4 regions of the Nitrosococcus wardiae genome follow, and region 2 is predicted to be linked to each of the others. Evidence: predicted binding sites of a transcription regulator. Region 2 holds the regulator's gene; each other region holds the start of a gene.
What was found. The regulator FliA, encoded in region 2, starts transcription of late flagellar genes. The targets are predictions, from matches to a motif close to GCTAAAGTTNNNNNNNNNNCNGCCGATA.
Positions count from the first base shown of each region.

Region 1: a site for FliA is predicted at 1,651-1,678, ahead of E3U44_RS15070 (retropepsin-like aspartic protease). Genes of this name have one in related genera too.
Region 3: a site for FliA is predicted at 1,477-1,504, ahead of E3U44_RS20345 (flagellin). Genes of this name have one in related genera too.
Region 4: a site for FliA is predicted at 1,601-1,628, ahead of E3U44_RS03340 (type IV pilus twitching motility protein PilT). Genes of this name have one in related genera too.

Region 1 covers NZ_CP038033.1:3,182,555-3,186,040, reverse strand. The annotation lists gene E3U44_RS20420 (response regulator transcription factor) at 253-945, shown strand; gene E3U44_RS15075 (DUF1328 domain-containing protein) at 1,099-1,269, opposite strand; gene E3U44_RS15070 (retropepsin-like aspartic protease) at 1,924-2,442, shown strand; gene E3U44_RS15065 (BON domain-containing protein) at 2,862-3,173, shown strand; gene E3U44_RS15060 (ABC transporter ATP-binding protein) at 3,204-3,486, opposite strand, start outside.
Region 2 covers NZ_CP038033.1:507,398-510,883, forward strand. The annotation lists gene motD (flagellar motor protein MotD) at 1-2, opposite strand, end outside; gene E3U44_RS02525 (flagellar motor protein) at 10-750, opposite strand; gene E3U44_RS02530 (RNA polymerase sigma factor FliA) at 939-1,664, opposite strand; gene E3U44_RS02535 (MinD/ParA family protein) at 1,661-2,584, opposite strand; gene flhF (flagellar biosynthesis GTPase FlhF) at 2,571-3,486, opposite strand, start outside.
Region 3 covers NZ_CP038033.1:1,835,444-1,838,929, reverse strand. The annotation lists gene E3U44_RS20345 (flagellin) at 1-1,381, opposite strand, end outside; gene flgL (flagellar hook-associated protein FlgL) at 1,543-2,745, opposite strand; gene flgK (flagellar hook-associated protein FlgK) at 2,749-3,486, opposite strand, start outside.
Region 4 covers NZ_CP038033.1:682,228-685,713, reverse strand. The annotation lists gene proC (pyrroline-5-carboxylate reductase) at 1-773, opposite strand, end outside; gene E3U44_RS03345 (YggS family pyridoxal phosphate-dependent enzyme) at 868-1,563, opposite strand; gene E3U44_RS03340 (type IV pilus twitching motility protein PilT) at 1,684-2,721, shown strand; gene E3U44_RS03335 (PilT/PilU family type 4a pilus ATPase) at 2,731-3,486, shown strand, end outside.

The DNA of each region.
Region 1 (3,486 bases), 1.3 Mb from region 2:
CCCTGAATCTAAGGGGTTAAAGTCTGCCCAGTTCTTTTGAAACCTACTTCCTATTTTATTGAATTTAGTTTTTATCTAAAGATGTCGTTTCATAGCGACATAATTGGTGATTTTTTTTTATTGCCTTATTTGTAATTTATTGATTTTAATAAGAATGAATGCGGCATCTCTTTTGCATTGAAATCATTAACGAGGCATTGTTGGTGAATGCATTTATTAAAGAATTAGTCCCAATTAGGTAGGAGGTTTTGCATGGGTATGAAGGATCAATGCTTAGGGAGTGCTATCAAAGGCCCTGGCAAGCCACTGCTAGAGCTTCATGATGTTATTCAAAAGGCGAGCGTCTTTATTGTCCATCATGATGAAAAAGAGAGCTATGCACTGCGTCGGATGATCGCCTCGACAGAATGGGAGATTGAAACCTATTTTTCGGCTGAATCCTTTTTGGATGAATTTGATCCTGCGCGTCCAGGGTGCCTGCTACTTGATGTCCACGTACCTAAAATGGGTGGCTTATTACTTCAGAAACAATTGCGAGAAATGAACAGCTTTTTGCCTATTATCTTTATTTCCTCCCATGGAACAGTCCCAGAGGCGGTAGAAGCTATCCATGGAGGAGCTGCCGATTTTCTTACAAAACCTTGGCAAGAATCAGTACTACTGAAGCGCCTCTGGACATGCCTGGAAAGAGACCAGCATGTTCGAGAGCACCAAAGAAGGCAGGAAGAAGTTATTGCACGGATGGCCCGATTAACTCCACGTGAAAGGGAGATCATGGAGTTGGTGGTGAAGGGACGAATGAATAAGGTGATTGCTTTCGAACTAGGGATTAGCCTTAAAACAGTTGAAAATCACCGGTCGCAAGTAATGAAAAAACTTCAAGCCAAAACTCAGGCCGATCTGATTCGCTTGGCTTTATTATGTTCAAATGTAGTGGAACATTGAATTAAAATATTTGAGCCAAGCTAATAGGAGAGTACTAAAACAAAGTAGTATGGAAGTGATTCACCAGGGCAAATTTCGGTTGAACCGAAATTTGCCCTGGTGAATGGAATATTTGCTATTCAGACATATCCATATAAGTAATCTTCAATTTCCCTATAGTGGCGGAGAGCGCCGCCGTCCTAGAAGCAAAAATACTACAAACAAAATAATTCCTACAATAAATAAGATCCAAGCAATTTCTACGGCAATTCCAGCTATTCCTGTGAATCCTAGAAGCGCTGCTACGATTGCTACGACTAAAAAAGTTATTGCCCAACCAAGCATTTTATTCCTCCTATTACGGATTATTGTTTAAATTTAAGTATAGAAGGAAAAAAATATTTTTTTTAAATTTTTGATTAAATATCTCAGTAAAAGTTTTGAAGTATTCCTGGAGCGAGCCGGTGGCGTGGAGCCAGGGGACAGGGAAGTCCCCCCACCGATTCGCCGGGAGCGAATCGGGACATCCGCAGGAGGCCCCTCAGGGGGCGCGCCAGGGAGGGCGCGCATTAAACCCTTTTTCCAGGGAGGAAAAACGGGTTTGCGGAACACCACCAGCTTGCTCCTAAAACACCTCATTCATAGGTACTTAAAAAATATTTTTTCTTGGAGTTAAGACTCGGAACGACGATTAGAAGCCTGCCAATCCAATTTATCTTTCAGCCCCGTAAATATTCACTTGCTTGTGCCGCTATCCATTAGCAGGAGTTGGAGTAATTAATACCTCCGTAGTATACTGGTTAGAAAAAATCAAGAAATAAAACGTAATTCTTTGATAAATTTATATAAACCAAACAATTATATTTAATCTTTAGAGAGTTGTTAATAAAATGTGGGTTGGGCTGACTTTTAAGGTGTTTTTGTTATATAAGTTATTGATTATTTATTCATAATAATGCTGAAATCTGTCCCAACCAGAATTGTGAGGAGAAAATTAATATGAAGCGCTTTTTTATCGGGCTTGCTGTGATTTTATGGTTGGGTGTCCCGGTTCATCATATAGCAGCTAATGAATTTGATACCATAGTCTCCATGCAAGGAAAAGATTCTGCTACCTATTATATTCAAGGAAATATTAATGGTTATGGATCAGTGGAGTTTATGGTGGATACTGGTTCAGGTTATCTCACAATTAATGAAGACACGCTTGCCGTGCTTAAGCAGGAGAAACGCATCCGTTACGTGAAAGATCTAAGGGGTATTTTAGCAGATGGTAGAGAAATGATAGTGCCGGTGTATTCGGTCAGTGCTATCCGTCTGGGGGAAAATTGCTGGCTTCGAGATATTGAAGCTGCGGTATTCCCAGGAAGAACACGCCATATTTTAGGATTAAGCGCCCTTCAACGGGCAGCTCCTTTCATTTTTTCGGTTGATCCACCTCAATTAGTGCTAAGCCACTGTGATAGTGCACCTGATAATATCTTATCTAAAACAAGTGATTTTTCTACGGCAAAATAAAATATAAAAGATATAATTGCTTGAATTTCAAGGTTGTCAATCTTCTCCTGCCGAGCGGTTTAAAGAGATCGCTCGGCTAACATGTTATTAATTCGTAATTAAATACACTGGAGCTACGCAGCTTACTCTGCCCGTGTAGATGGGAATCTAATCACTGCTCTTCACTCTAGGCTGTTTTTCTTTTTCCTTCCCCCGTTCTTGCTATTTCTATAGTCTCGAAAGCGTTGAATTCGGAGCGCTTCATCTTTTCATTTATGTTTTTTTCACTTGATTAACTTTTGGGCAAGGAGTTTAGGTTGATAAAAATTTTAATGTTAGTGGTATTCCTAATTCTTTGTTCTAAAATTCTAGGAAAAAGAAAACTGGATAGTGTTGATTAGTCATTTCTAAATGGTGCATGCCCTGATAAGGAGAAAAACATGAAAAAACCAGATAAATACAAGATTTTTATATTAATTATCTTGATGACTATTTTAATGTTAGGTTGTGCGAGTAGCCCTGAAAAAGGGAGAGGAGAATATGTTAGTGATGCATGGATTACCTCAAAGGTTAAAAGTGCCTTAATAGCGGATCCACAGGTGAGTGGGTTTGATATTCAGGTAGAAACTTATCGAGGTATAGTGCAGCTCAGCGGATTTGTTGATACTAGAGAACAATCCCGGGAAGCGGAAGATGTTGCCCGTAGTATTGAAGGCGTGAGGGACGTTGAGAATAGAATTACCGTGAAATAGGGACATTAAATATCCTTGAAGGGAAGGATGTTAGCCAGTGAGATTTTCGCCACTTTGGCTATCGAATAGATGCAGTTTGTGGATATCAAGCTGTATCTCCAGTTCATCTCCTTCCGTGGCTTGGCTTGCTGCGCCTAGCCGAGCAATTAGCCGGATAGTGCTGTCTTGGAGGGGCTGAACTTCTAAGTCTTTAGTCAAGTTTTGTAGCTGTTCATTGATTTCCCCTTGAATTGCAAAGTGCGCATAGACGTCAGCCCCCATCCATTCAATAACGTCAACAGTAGCCTTGAAAGTAGGGAGGATCTCTTTATCC
Region 2 (3,486 bases):
ATAACGCACTCAATCCAAGTAACTTTGTAAATGGATTTCGATATTGCGGGGATTTTCCCCCTCGGCGATACCAATAAGCCCTTCTACTACCATTTCACTAATATATGAGCGTCCTCGGATAAGCACCTTTAATTTATTAGCAAAGGGGAGAAAAAATAAATTAGCAAGACCCACCCCATAGATCGTCGCCACAAAAGCAACCGCAATGCCACTACCTAAGGAGGAGGGGTCGGCCAGATTACCCATGACCTGTATTAATCCCATTACAGCCCCAAGAATACCAATAGTGGGGGCATACCCGCCCATAGACTCAAAAACCTTGGCGGCCAGGAGATCTCGCTGCTCCGCAAGTTCAATATCCAGCTCCAGGATCTTGCGGATATCCTCTGGTTCGTTTCCATCCACCAATAATTGCAAACCTCGACGGGAAAAACGATCAGCCTCAGTCTCGGCTATAGCCTCTAGCCCTAATAAACCTTCCTTACGGGCAATCTTGCTCCATTCAAGGATATTGGCAACAAGTTCTTCTGCCCGCTGGGAAGGTGGCCGAAAAACCCAACCCGAAATCTGGAAGGCTCGCCAAAAAAGTTTGAGGGGAGTCTGTAACATCACCGCTCCCAGGGTACCCCCTAAGACAATAAGCAAAGCCACAGGATTGAGAATGGCTCTTAACTCTCCTCCTTCTAAATACTGGCCAACGAGAATGGCCCCAAATCCAATGATCACGCCAAGGATACTCAAGATATCCATGCTTTACACCCGTTGCTCCCCTGGCGCTAGTAAGACCACTCCTAACTGCAACCGCTCCTCCCTTATAGGGGCCTTTGGTACAAAGGACGCACACCCCCCCTAAAGGATAAAAAATACGAGGGGAAAAGCTGCTGGCATGGAAGTATTATTCCACCCTCTACAGAGAGCACAAATCATGAGCTATATACTCAATCCAACCACTCATTAAGGTGAGCCCGAAGGCGTAATACAGCCTGACTATGGATTTGGCTAACCCGGGACTCACTCACCCCCAATACTTCGCCGATTTCCCGGAGGTTTAAATCTTCAACATAGTAAAGCGACATCACTAATCGCTCCCGCTCAGGCAGGCCATCAATAGCACCGACTAACGCACTTCGGAAGCTCTGATCTTGTAATCCGTCGAAGGGCCCCTGCAGGGGGGTTGTCAGAGGATCTGACTCTTCGCTCTCATTAAATTCATCAAGGCTAAATACTCGATAACCGCCTGCATCCTGCAAGAGTCGATGATAATCATTAAGCGATAACCCGAGTTCCTTTGCAACTTCATGATCGCGCGCGTCTCGGCCTTCGCGGTTCTCAATTTCCCGCATCACTTCAGCCACTTGCCGAGCCTTACGATGGACCGAACGAGGGGCCCAATCATTGCGACGAATCTCATCTAAAATAGCCCCTCGAATGCGGATTCCGGCATAAGTTTCAAAACTTGCACCCTGGGAAGCATTATAATTGCGGGCTGCTTCCAATAGACCAATCATGCCCGCCTGAATAAGGTCATCCAGCTGAACGCTAGGTGGGAGCCGGGTTAACAAATGATAAGCAATACGCTTTACCAATGGCGCATACTGAATGACTAATTCGTCACTCCTGGGCTTCTCCTGGGTCCGGGTAGCATAAGCGACGACCCCATTCATAACAAATCCCCCTTACTATGATTCGTCCCCGCATGGACCCTGCTTGATCCATCTGCAAAGCACAGACTGTATTGCACTAGGCGCTCTACAAAGAATTCAAGGTGACCGCCTGGTTCTCTCCGTACCGGCCAGCGGACTGCCTTTTGGGCTAAGTGCATAAAGGCCATCGCTGATTTACTTCTGGGGTAACTATCTACCACCGCGCTTTGTTTCTTTACTGCCTTACGGAGATAATCGTCGTAAGGTACCACTCCCAAAAATTCCAGTGTCACATCCAGAAATTGGTTGGTGACTTTGGCAAGTTTGTCATACAATTCCCTGCCCTCCTGAATACTACGAGACATATTGGCGAGGAGATGAAACCGTTGCAGGTGATGATCCCGACTTAATACTTTGATCAAAGCATAAGCATCAGTGATCGATGCGGGCTCATCGCAAACCACCACGAGTACCTCCTGAGCTGCCCGGGTAAAGCTGATTACACTGTCAGAAATTCCGGCAGCAGTATCAATTAACAAAACATCCAGGGTCGTGCTGACTTCACTGAAGGCATTGATAAGACCTGCATGCTCAGCCGGACTAAGGCGCGCCATGGCCTGCACTCCCGAGGACGCCGGTACGATTTTGATGCCTGCGGGTCCAGGGACAATAATTTCCCCTAGCGAACGCTCCCCTTTAATGACATGGGCAAGGTTATGAGTAGGCTGTAATCCTAGCAACACATCGATATTAGCTAATCCAAGGTCAGCATCTAACAGCATTACTCTCTGGCCTTGACTTGCTAAAGCCACCGCCAAATTCACTGAAATATTAGTTTTGCCGACTCCCCCTTTACCACCAGTCACCGCCACTACCCGGACAGGACGAGTCATCCGCCGCAAACCACTGGCCTGATCAATCCGCGCCTCAGACATGAGCATAATTTATGGCCCTTCCAAACGCTTGAGCCAGTGCCTCATCAGCCAACCCTTTTTCCCTCTCACAGGCATACTCGGTGAGAAGATGGACTAAGTGCTGAGCACGGGCTGCCCCGAAGTCCTCCGGTACTCGCTGTCCATCACTGATATAGGCAAGAGGCAACTGGCGACGGATAACGGTGGAGACAATCCCCCCTAGGCTCGCCGCTTCATCGATTTTAGTCAGGATGCAGCCCGAGAGCTCAACCCGATTAAATTGCTGCACCACCTCATCCAACGCCGAAGATTGAGTGGCCGCTGATAGGACTAAGTAATTCCTAATTTTTGGGCCACCTCCAGCAAGCATGGCAAATTGCTTGGTAAGATGCATATCCCGCTGACTCATGCCTGCTGTGTCAATGAGCACTAACTGCCGATCCAGCAAGCCATCCAAAATTTTCTCCAATGCTTGCCGATCCTGAACAACCTTCACAGGAACACCAAGAATGCGGCCATAGGTGTGCAATTGTTCCTGCGCTCCGATACGGAAACAGTCAGTAGTCACCAAAGCCACACTATGGATCCCATGGCGAAGCGCAAAGCGCGCCGCAATTTTCGCCACACTGGTGGTTTTCCCCACCCCCGTGGGGCCGATGAGGGCGACGATCCCACCAGCGGTCAAGGTATCATCATCGGCAATGGGGATAAGGTCTGTCAGCACCTGCAGCGCCTGCTGCCAAATTTGATGGGGGTCATTGCTGTTACTCGCCTGGGCAGCAAGCTGCCGGCAAAGTTCGGGAACAAGATCCAGTCCAATTAACCGGCGGAGCAATTGTGCCTTAAGGGGGTGGCGTCGGCCCAATTCACCCCAGGCAAGGTCCGATAATTGCACCTCTACTAGATTGCGTAAATTTTTCACCTCTTGC
Region 3 (3,486 bases), 1.3 Mb from region 2:
TCTGGTTGCGGGTCAATTCAGCCGTCTCGGCCGCAAAATCAGCATCCCGGATGCGGGAACGGGCGGCGGAAACGTTTTCGGAGACGCTTTCCAAGTTTGAAATGGTGGACTCAAAACGATTTTGCAGCGCTCCTAAATCCGCCCGCTGAGTCGAGATGGAACCGAGGGCCTTATCAAGAACAGAAAGGGCACTATTGGAGCCGCTTTGGGTGGAGATATCCACCTGGGCCACCGAGGACAAGGACGAGGCGATGCTAGTCCCAGCCAAAACCGTAGCATCCCCGGTCACCGTGAAGCTTTTATCTGATTGGAAATCTACTTGGCCCCCTACTACGAGACTGTCTGTTTCCCCATTCCCATCATCCTGTATTAAGTTTTGTGCCCCCACAGCAAATGCTACCGCGCCAGCCCCAGCGCCGGTATTAGCTGCATCCGAGATGAGAATATCCTCGCCATCCGTATTTTCCAGGGTAATGGCATCCCTATTTTCACTAAGGGTAGCGGTCACCCCCGTCTCGGCGCTTTGGGCATTGATAGCATCCGCCAAGTTGGTCAAATCAGTCGTGGTGACCCCCGCGGAAATGGAGGCGGCCGTTCCTCCACTCGACTGGAGGGTGAAAGCGATTGTTCCATCGGCCGCGTTGTCCAAGGTGACTGAGGTCTGGGCCGTGGCCGTCACGCCGGTGGTGCCGGATTGCCCATTGACTAAATCGGCGATTGCTTGGGCGGTCTCACCGCCGGCAAGAGTTACCGTTTCAGAGCCTATGGCGCCATTGAGAATCACACTCTGAGCGGCGACACCATTATCCCCCGTGGTATCTGCTGCTAACGTTAAAGCCCCCACATTGGTGTTACTGCTTCCCTGATGCTCGCCAATGTCGGTAGCACGAGTGCTATTGATAGAAAAATTGATGGTTTGGTTGACTTTATCCCCAACCTGGAATTTCTGCCCGGTAAAAGAACCATCCAACAAAGTTTTACCATTGAAAGAGGTGGTATCCGCAATCCGGTTGAGTTCTGTCTGAAGTTGGGAAACCTCTTTTTGCAGATTTACTCGGTCCGCACTGCTGTTGGTGTCATTGGCCGATTGGACCGCCAACTCACGCATCCGTTGCAGGATGTTGGTGGCTTCTGTCATTGCCCCTTCGGCCGTTTGGGTAACGGAGATAGCATCATTGGCATTACGGACCGCCTGGTTTAGACCCCGAATCTGTGAGTTCATCCGGTCGGTAATGGCTAAGCCAGCGGCATCATCCTTGGCGCTATTGATCCGCAAACCTGAGGACAAACGCTGTAACGAAGTCTGCAGCGCACTCTGGGAACGATCAAGATTCCGCTGTGCGTTCAGCGACATAATATTAGTATTCATAATTTGAGGCATTGTTACCCTCCCTTAGATATTTTCCGGGTTTGTCCCCAACTAAATTATCTCCAGCGGAGATGCGCAAAAGGCGCATTCGTCGCTTCCACGGAAAGGATCGGCAAAATAGGAGGAAACTTTAGGCTAGAGTCGGCAAGAGTTTGCCGCCCCAATTAGAGCGCTTAGAGGAAATTAAATAGGGATAAGCCCTGCAACCGGGTATAGGTTCGCTGAGCGGCTTCAAGGGCCGTTAGTTGCTGATTGAGATGGCCAATGGCCTCGGCAAAATCGAGATCGTTAAGAGAGGATTGCAGCTCAGCCATTTGCAGACTAAGGTCTTCGTTCATTTGGCGCTCGCTATCGATGGCATTAAGACGAGCTCCGACCCCTGCCCGGATCTCTGAAACCTTCCCCAGCGCTTGATCCAAATCAGTGAGGGTTCTATTCATATCATTATTGAAACGGGCCTGGCTGGCCGTGTCGCTCACTGGCTGCTCCAAAGCATCAATAAAACGTTGGATAGTAGTGAACATATCCTGATGGGCGCTGGAACGGATAGTAAAACGATCTCCATCTCCAGGTGTGCCGGTTACGCTCACTTGGGCACCCCCAAACGCAATTGCTTCCCCACTGACAAAATTGCCATTGGTCACAACGTTATTTTGTGAGTCTAGGACTTCAAAAGTAAGGGGGTCACTAGGCTGTGGCTGAGAAAAGCGCAAAGTGTAATCGTCAGGAACAAAAATCCCACTGACCGAACCAGGACCTATCACCCCCGAGCCACTATTCGAAGGGTCCGTCTCAGTAACAAAAGTGCCATTCCCCTCGCGGATGGCCAGAAATACCTCAGAGCCCGGATCACTGTCCGCCATCTGCACTGAAGGACTGATTTGTATTAGGCGCTGACCCTGATCGCCCTGGTAGGCAAAATCTCCTCCTTCCCGGGTAAAGGGTTGGGTGCGACCTTTAAAACCGGCAAAAAGATACTCACCGCTGGCATCTTGAGAATTGGCAAGCCCCTGAAGTTCCTCAAGACGCTGCCGAACTTCCTTGGCCATCATGATTCGATTCTCATTATTTTGAGAACCATTATTCGCCTGTACCGCCAGCTCCCGCACCCGCTGCAGTAAATCCCCCACCCCTGCCAAGGCTGTTTCCTCTTGGGACAGACGAGCCGTCGCCCCATCGGCGTTTCTTTGGAATTGGGAGAGCTGCTCTAAAGTTTCACGAACATCTAGCAGGCGAGCGGCAGCGGCAGGATCATCGGCCGGAGTAAGAATACGCCGGCCAGTGACTAATTGCTGTTGAATTTTGCTGACCTGGGCCTGCTGATCCAATATCCCATCAATGCTTTGTTGTTGGAATAAAGAAGTGGAGATACGCATGGATTATCTACCTACTGCACCTAACAAAGACTGAAACATAGTATCGGCAACCGAGATCACCCGGGCGGCGGCTTGAAAAGCCTGCTGAAAACGGAGTAAGTTAGCCGCCTCCTCCTCCAAGTTCACTCCCGACACGCCTTCCCGGACTTCAACTGCCTGATCTAACAAAGCTCCACTGGTATCCCGGTTCACTTCCGCTTGACGAGTGCGGACACCAACATCCACGACCAAACGACTATACTGTTCCTGGTAAGTTGCTGTCTCATTTTGGAGAAGACTTTGAGTTTGCAGCCCGGAGAGTACGAGGGCATTACGGTTATCGCTCACGCCCCCAGTATTATTATGAACAACAAAATTGTCTCCATCGGCAGGGGTGCCCGAAATAGTGAAGGTGATCCCCCCTAAGATAGAAAAGGTGAATTCCTTGCCGTCACCCTCAGTCGCGGGATCATAACCCAACACGCCACCCGGCCCCCCATTCACATTGAATTGTTTTGCTGCCGCATCATAGTTTAGGGTAATCTGCCCATTAGTAGGCAAAGGAAGGCCGTTGGTGTTGGTTACCGAAGCCGCTGAGATTTGCCCTGTCCCCTTATTGCCAAGATTTGCTTCGGTACGGATCGGTGCGGCGGCGGCAATACGGCTAGTATCGGTGAGCATCACCCCGAAATTTTGGGCGGCTTCCCGGGTAGGTTGGATAAGATAGCTATCTCCCGAATCCATGGAACCAGCGGTTAAATC
Region 4 (3,486 bases), 170 kb from region 2:
AAGGCGCGAGCAAACGCTTCCCGGATGTGGGCTTCCTCCAAGGCGGTAATCGCTCGCTCAGTAGTCCCCCCCGGTGAGGTGACCCGCTGCCGGAGGCGGATACTATCTTCTTCACTTTCCAGAGCCATTTTAGCGGCTCCGAAGGCAGTTTCGAGAGTCAACAAACGGGCAGTGCTGTCGTCCAGGCCTAAATTGATAGCGGCTTTTTCCATGGCCTCCATGACCAGGAAAAAATAGGCAGGACCGCTGCCTGATAGGGCGGTGACCACTTCCATGAGATTTTCATCCTTCAGCCATAAGGTGAGTCCTACTGCGCGTAGTACGGACTCTGCCATTTGCCGTTGCTGGGGATTGGTTTGGGCGTTGGCAAATAGGGCCGTGGCTCCTGCTTGCACTAACGCCGGGGTGTTAGGCATTGCGCGCACGATGGGTGCCGGACCACCAAGCCAGCGTTCTAAATCCGGGATCCGGATTCCTGCTGCAATCGTAAGCCAAAGAGGTTGGGAGGGTGTGACCACGCTTTTGAGCCCGGTGGCCACCGCTCTCAACTGTTGAGGTTTGACTGCCAGCACGACCACTTCCGCTTCTTGAGCGGCCTGAAGATTATCGGGGGTGGTATTAACGCTGAAGCGGTGATGGAGGGCATCTAGTTTACTCCGATCCGGATCAGCGACCCAAATAGTCTGGGCATTGCGGCCATCAGCGAGCAAGCCGCCGATGAGACTGGTTGCCATGTTGCCGCCACCGATAAAAGCAAGGGTTTGTTCTCTCATGGCTTCACTTTTAGCTCCATTCCGAATTCTGAGTTTACCTCATAATGGGGGTTAAGCTGAATGCTGCAGCAGGGTTTTAATGGAACCTGCCGGTTTAAGCGCCTTTTTGCGGTCGGCGACCAAATATCGCTGCACCGACCCGAACCAAGGTGGCGCCTTCCGCAATGGCAGCTTCTAGATCGTCGCTCATGCCAATGGAGAGGGTGTCTAGCTTTAGCCCTCCCTGGCGAAGCTCCTGCCATAATTGATGTAAGGCGCGAAAAGGCTGGCGTTGCGCTTCAAAGTCGGAATTGAGAGGTGGCAGAGTCATTAGGCCCCGCAATGAAAGCCGGGGCATTTCAGCGACTGCTTTGGCTATTTCGGTAAGTGCTTCGGGAGTAGTGCCAGATTTGGAATCCTCGCCACTGATATTCACCTGTAAACAGATATTAAGGGGCGGCAGTTCCGGCGGCCGTTGTTGATTGAGGCGCTGAGCGATTTTTAAGCGGTCAACGCTGTGGACCCAATCAAAATGGGCGGCGATATCCCGGGTTTTGTTGGATTGAATAGGACCAATGAAGTGCCATTCCAAATTTTCCGATTCCAGCTCTTTAATTTTTGGCAAGGCTTCTTGCAGATAATTTTCTCCAAAAGCACGTTGTCCGCAGGCTATTGCAGCACGGATTGCGGAAACTGAACAGGTTTTGGTCGCTGCTATAAGAGTAACACTCCCTGCTGGGCGGCCAAAGCGCTGTTCAGCTTCGGCAATGCGAGCACGAACTTGAGCTAATTGTTGTGCGATCTGGGTCATGTTTTGTATTTGTCTCCTCCTTGCTAATGTTCAGTCATTTTAAGTTTGGCTAAGTCTAGCCGATATTCCCAACGAAATAAGCTACTCGTCCATATTGTGGAAATCATCTGAGGAAATCTTATGGATATCGCTGAACTGCTTGCCTTTAGTGTCAAGAATTCTGCCTCCGATTTACATATCTCAGCCGGACTCCCTCCGATGATTCGGGTAGACGGCGACGTGCGCCGGATCAATTTACCGCCCATGGAACACAAGGAAGTTCATGCCATGATTTACGATATTATGAATGACAAGCAGCGTAAGGATTATGAAGAATTTCTTGAAACCGATTTTTCCTTCGAGATCCCAGGATTAGCCCGTTTCCGCGTGAATGCATTCAATCAAAACCGTGGAGCAGCAGCGGTATTTCGTACCATTCCCTCCCAGGTGTTGACTCTTGAGGAACTCGATGCCCCGGCCGTGTTTAAGGATATCGCCAACCATCCCCGGGGAATTGTGTTGGTGACAGGACCTACAGGCTCAGGAAAGTCAACTACCTTAGCGGCCATGGTTAATTATAAAAACGAGAATGATTTTGCCCACATTTTAACTATCGAAGATCCCATTGAGTTTGTTCATGAAAGCAAAAAAAGCTTAATTAATCAACGTGAAGTCCACCGGGATACCCATGGTTTTAGCGAAGCGCTACGCTCGGCATTACGTGAAGACCCTGACATCATCCTGGTGGGGGAAATGCGGGATCTAGAAACCATTCGCTTAGCTTTAACGGCGGCAGAGACGGGCCACTTGGTCTTTGGCACTTTGCATACCAGTTCTGCGGCAAAGACTATTGACCGTATTATCGATGTATTCCCTGCCGCAGAGAAAGATATGGTGCGCTCAATGCTCTCCGAATCTCTACGAGCTGTTATTTCTCAGACCCTCCTTAAAAAATTTGGCGGTGGTCGGGCGGCTGCCCATGAGATCATGATTGGCACCCCAGCCATCCGTAACCTCATTCGTGAAGATAAGATCCCTCAAATGTATTCTGCTATCCAAACGGGTCAAGGAGCAGGCATGCAAACCTTGGATCAGTGTCTGATAGAGTTAGCCCGCCGCAATGTGGTGACCAAGCAGGAGGCGGTAAAAAAAGCAGTAAATAAAGAACTTTTCCGTTAGGCATCACTTATGACAGACCCAGCAACAGAACTAGAGGCTCTGCTAAAGGCCATGGTCAAGCACGATGCCTCGGATCTCTTTATTACGGCAGGATTTCCCCCTAGTTTCAAGATCCACGGTAAAGTTATGCCAGCTAGCCAGCGGCCTTTGTCGGAAAGTCAAGCAAAGGAGTTGGTATTCACAGCGATGACTTCCCAGCAGCAGCAGGAGTTTAGCCAAACCCATGAGGGAAATTTTGCCCTTGGCAGAGAAAATCTCGGTCGGTTTCGTGTCAATGCCTTCTACCAACGGAGTAGTGCAGGTATGGTGCTGCGCCGCATCAAAACAGAGATCCCCAGCTTTGAGCAGATCCACTTGCCCGCGACATTATGTCAACTGACCATGATTAGCCGCGGTATGGTGATCTTTGTAGGGGGAACAGGGTCGGGTAAATCCACCTCCCTTGCCGCCATGGTAGGTTACCGTAATCGTAATAGCAAGGGCCATATTGTGACTATTGAAGATCCCATTGAGTATATCCATGAGCATGAAGGCTGTATCATCACCCAGCGGGAAGTGGGTATCGATACTCAGTCTTACGAAGTGGCGCTTAAGAATACGTTACGGCAAGCTCCAGATGTGATCTTGATTGGTGAGATTCGGAGTCGGGAAACCATGGAATATGCTATGGCCTTTGCCGAAACAGGTCATCTGTGTTTATCAACCCTTCATGCGAATAATGCTAATCAGGCTTTAGAACGCATTATCAATTTCTTCCCTGAAGAT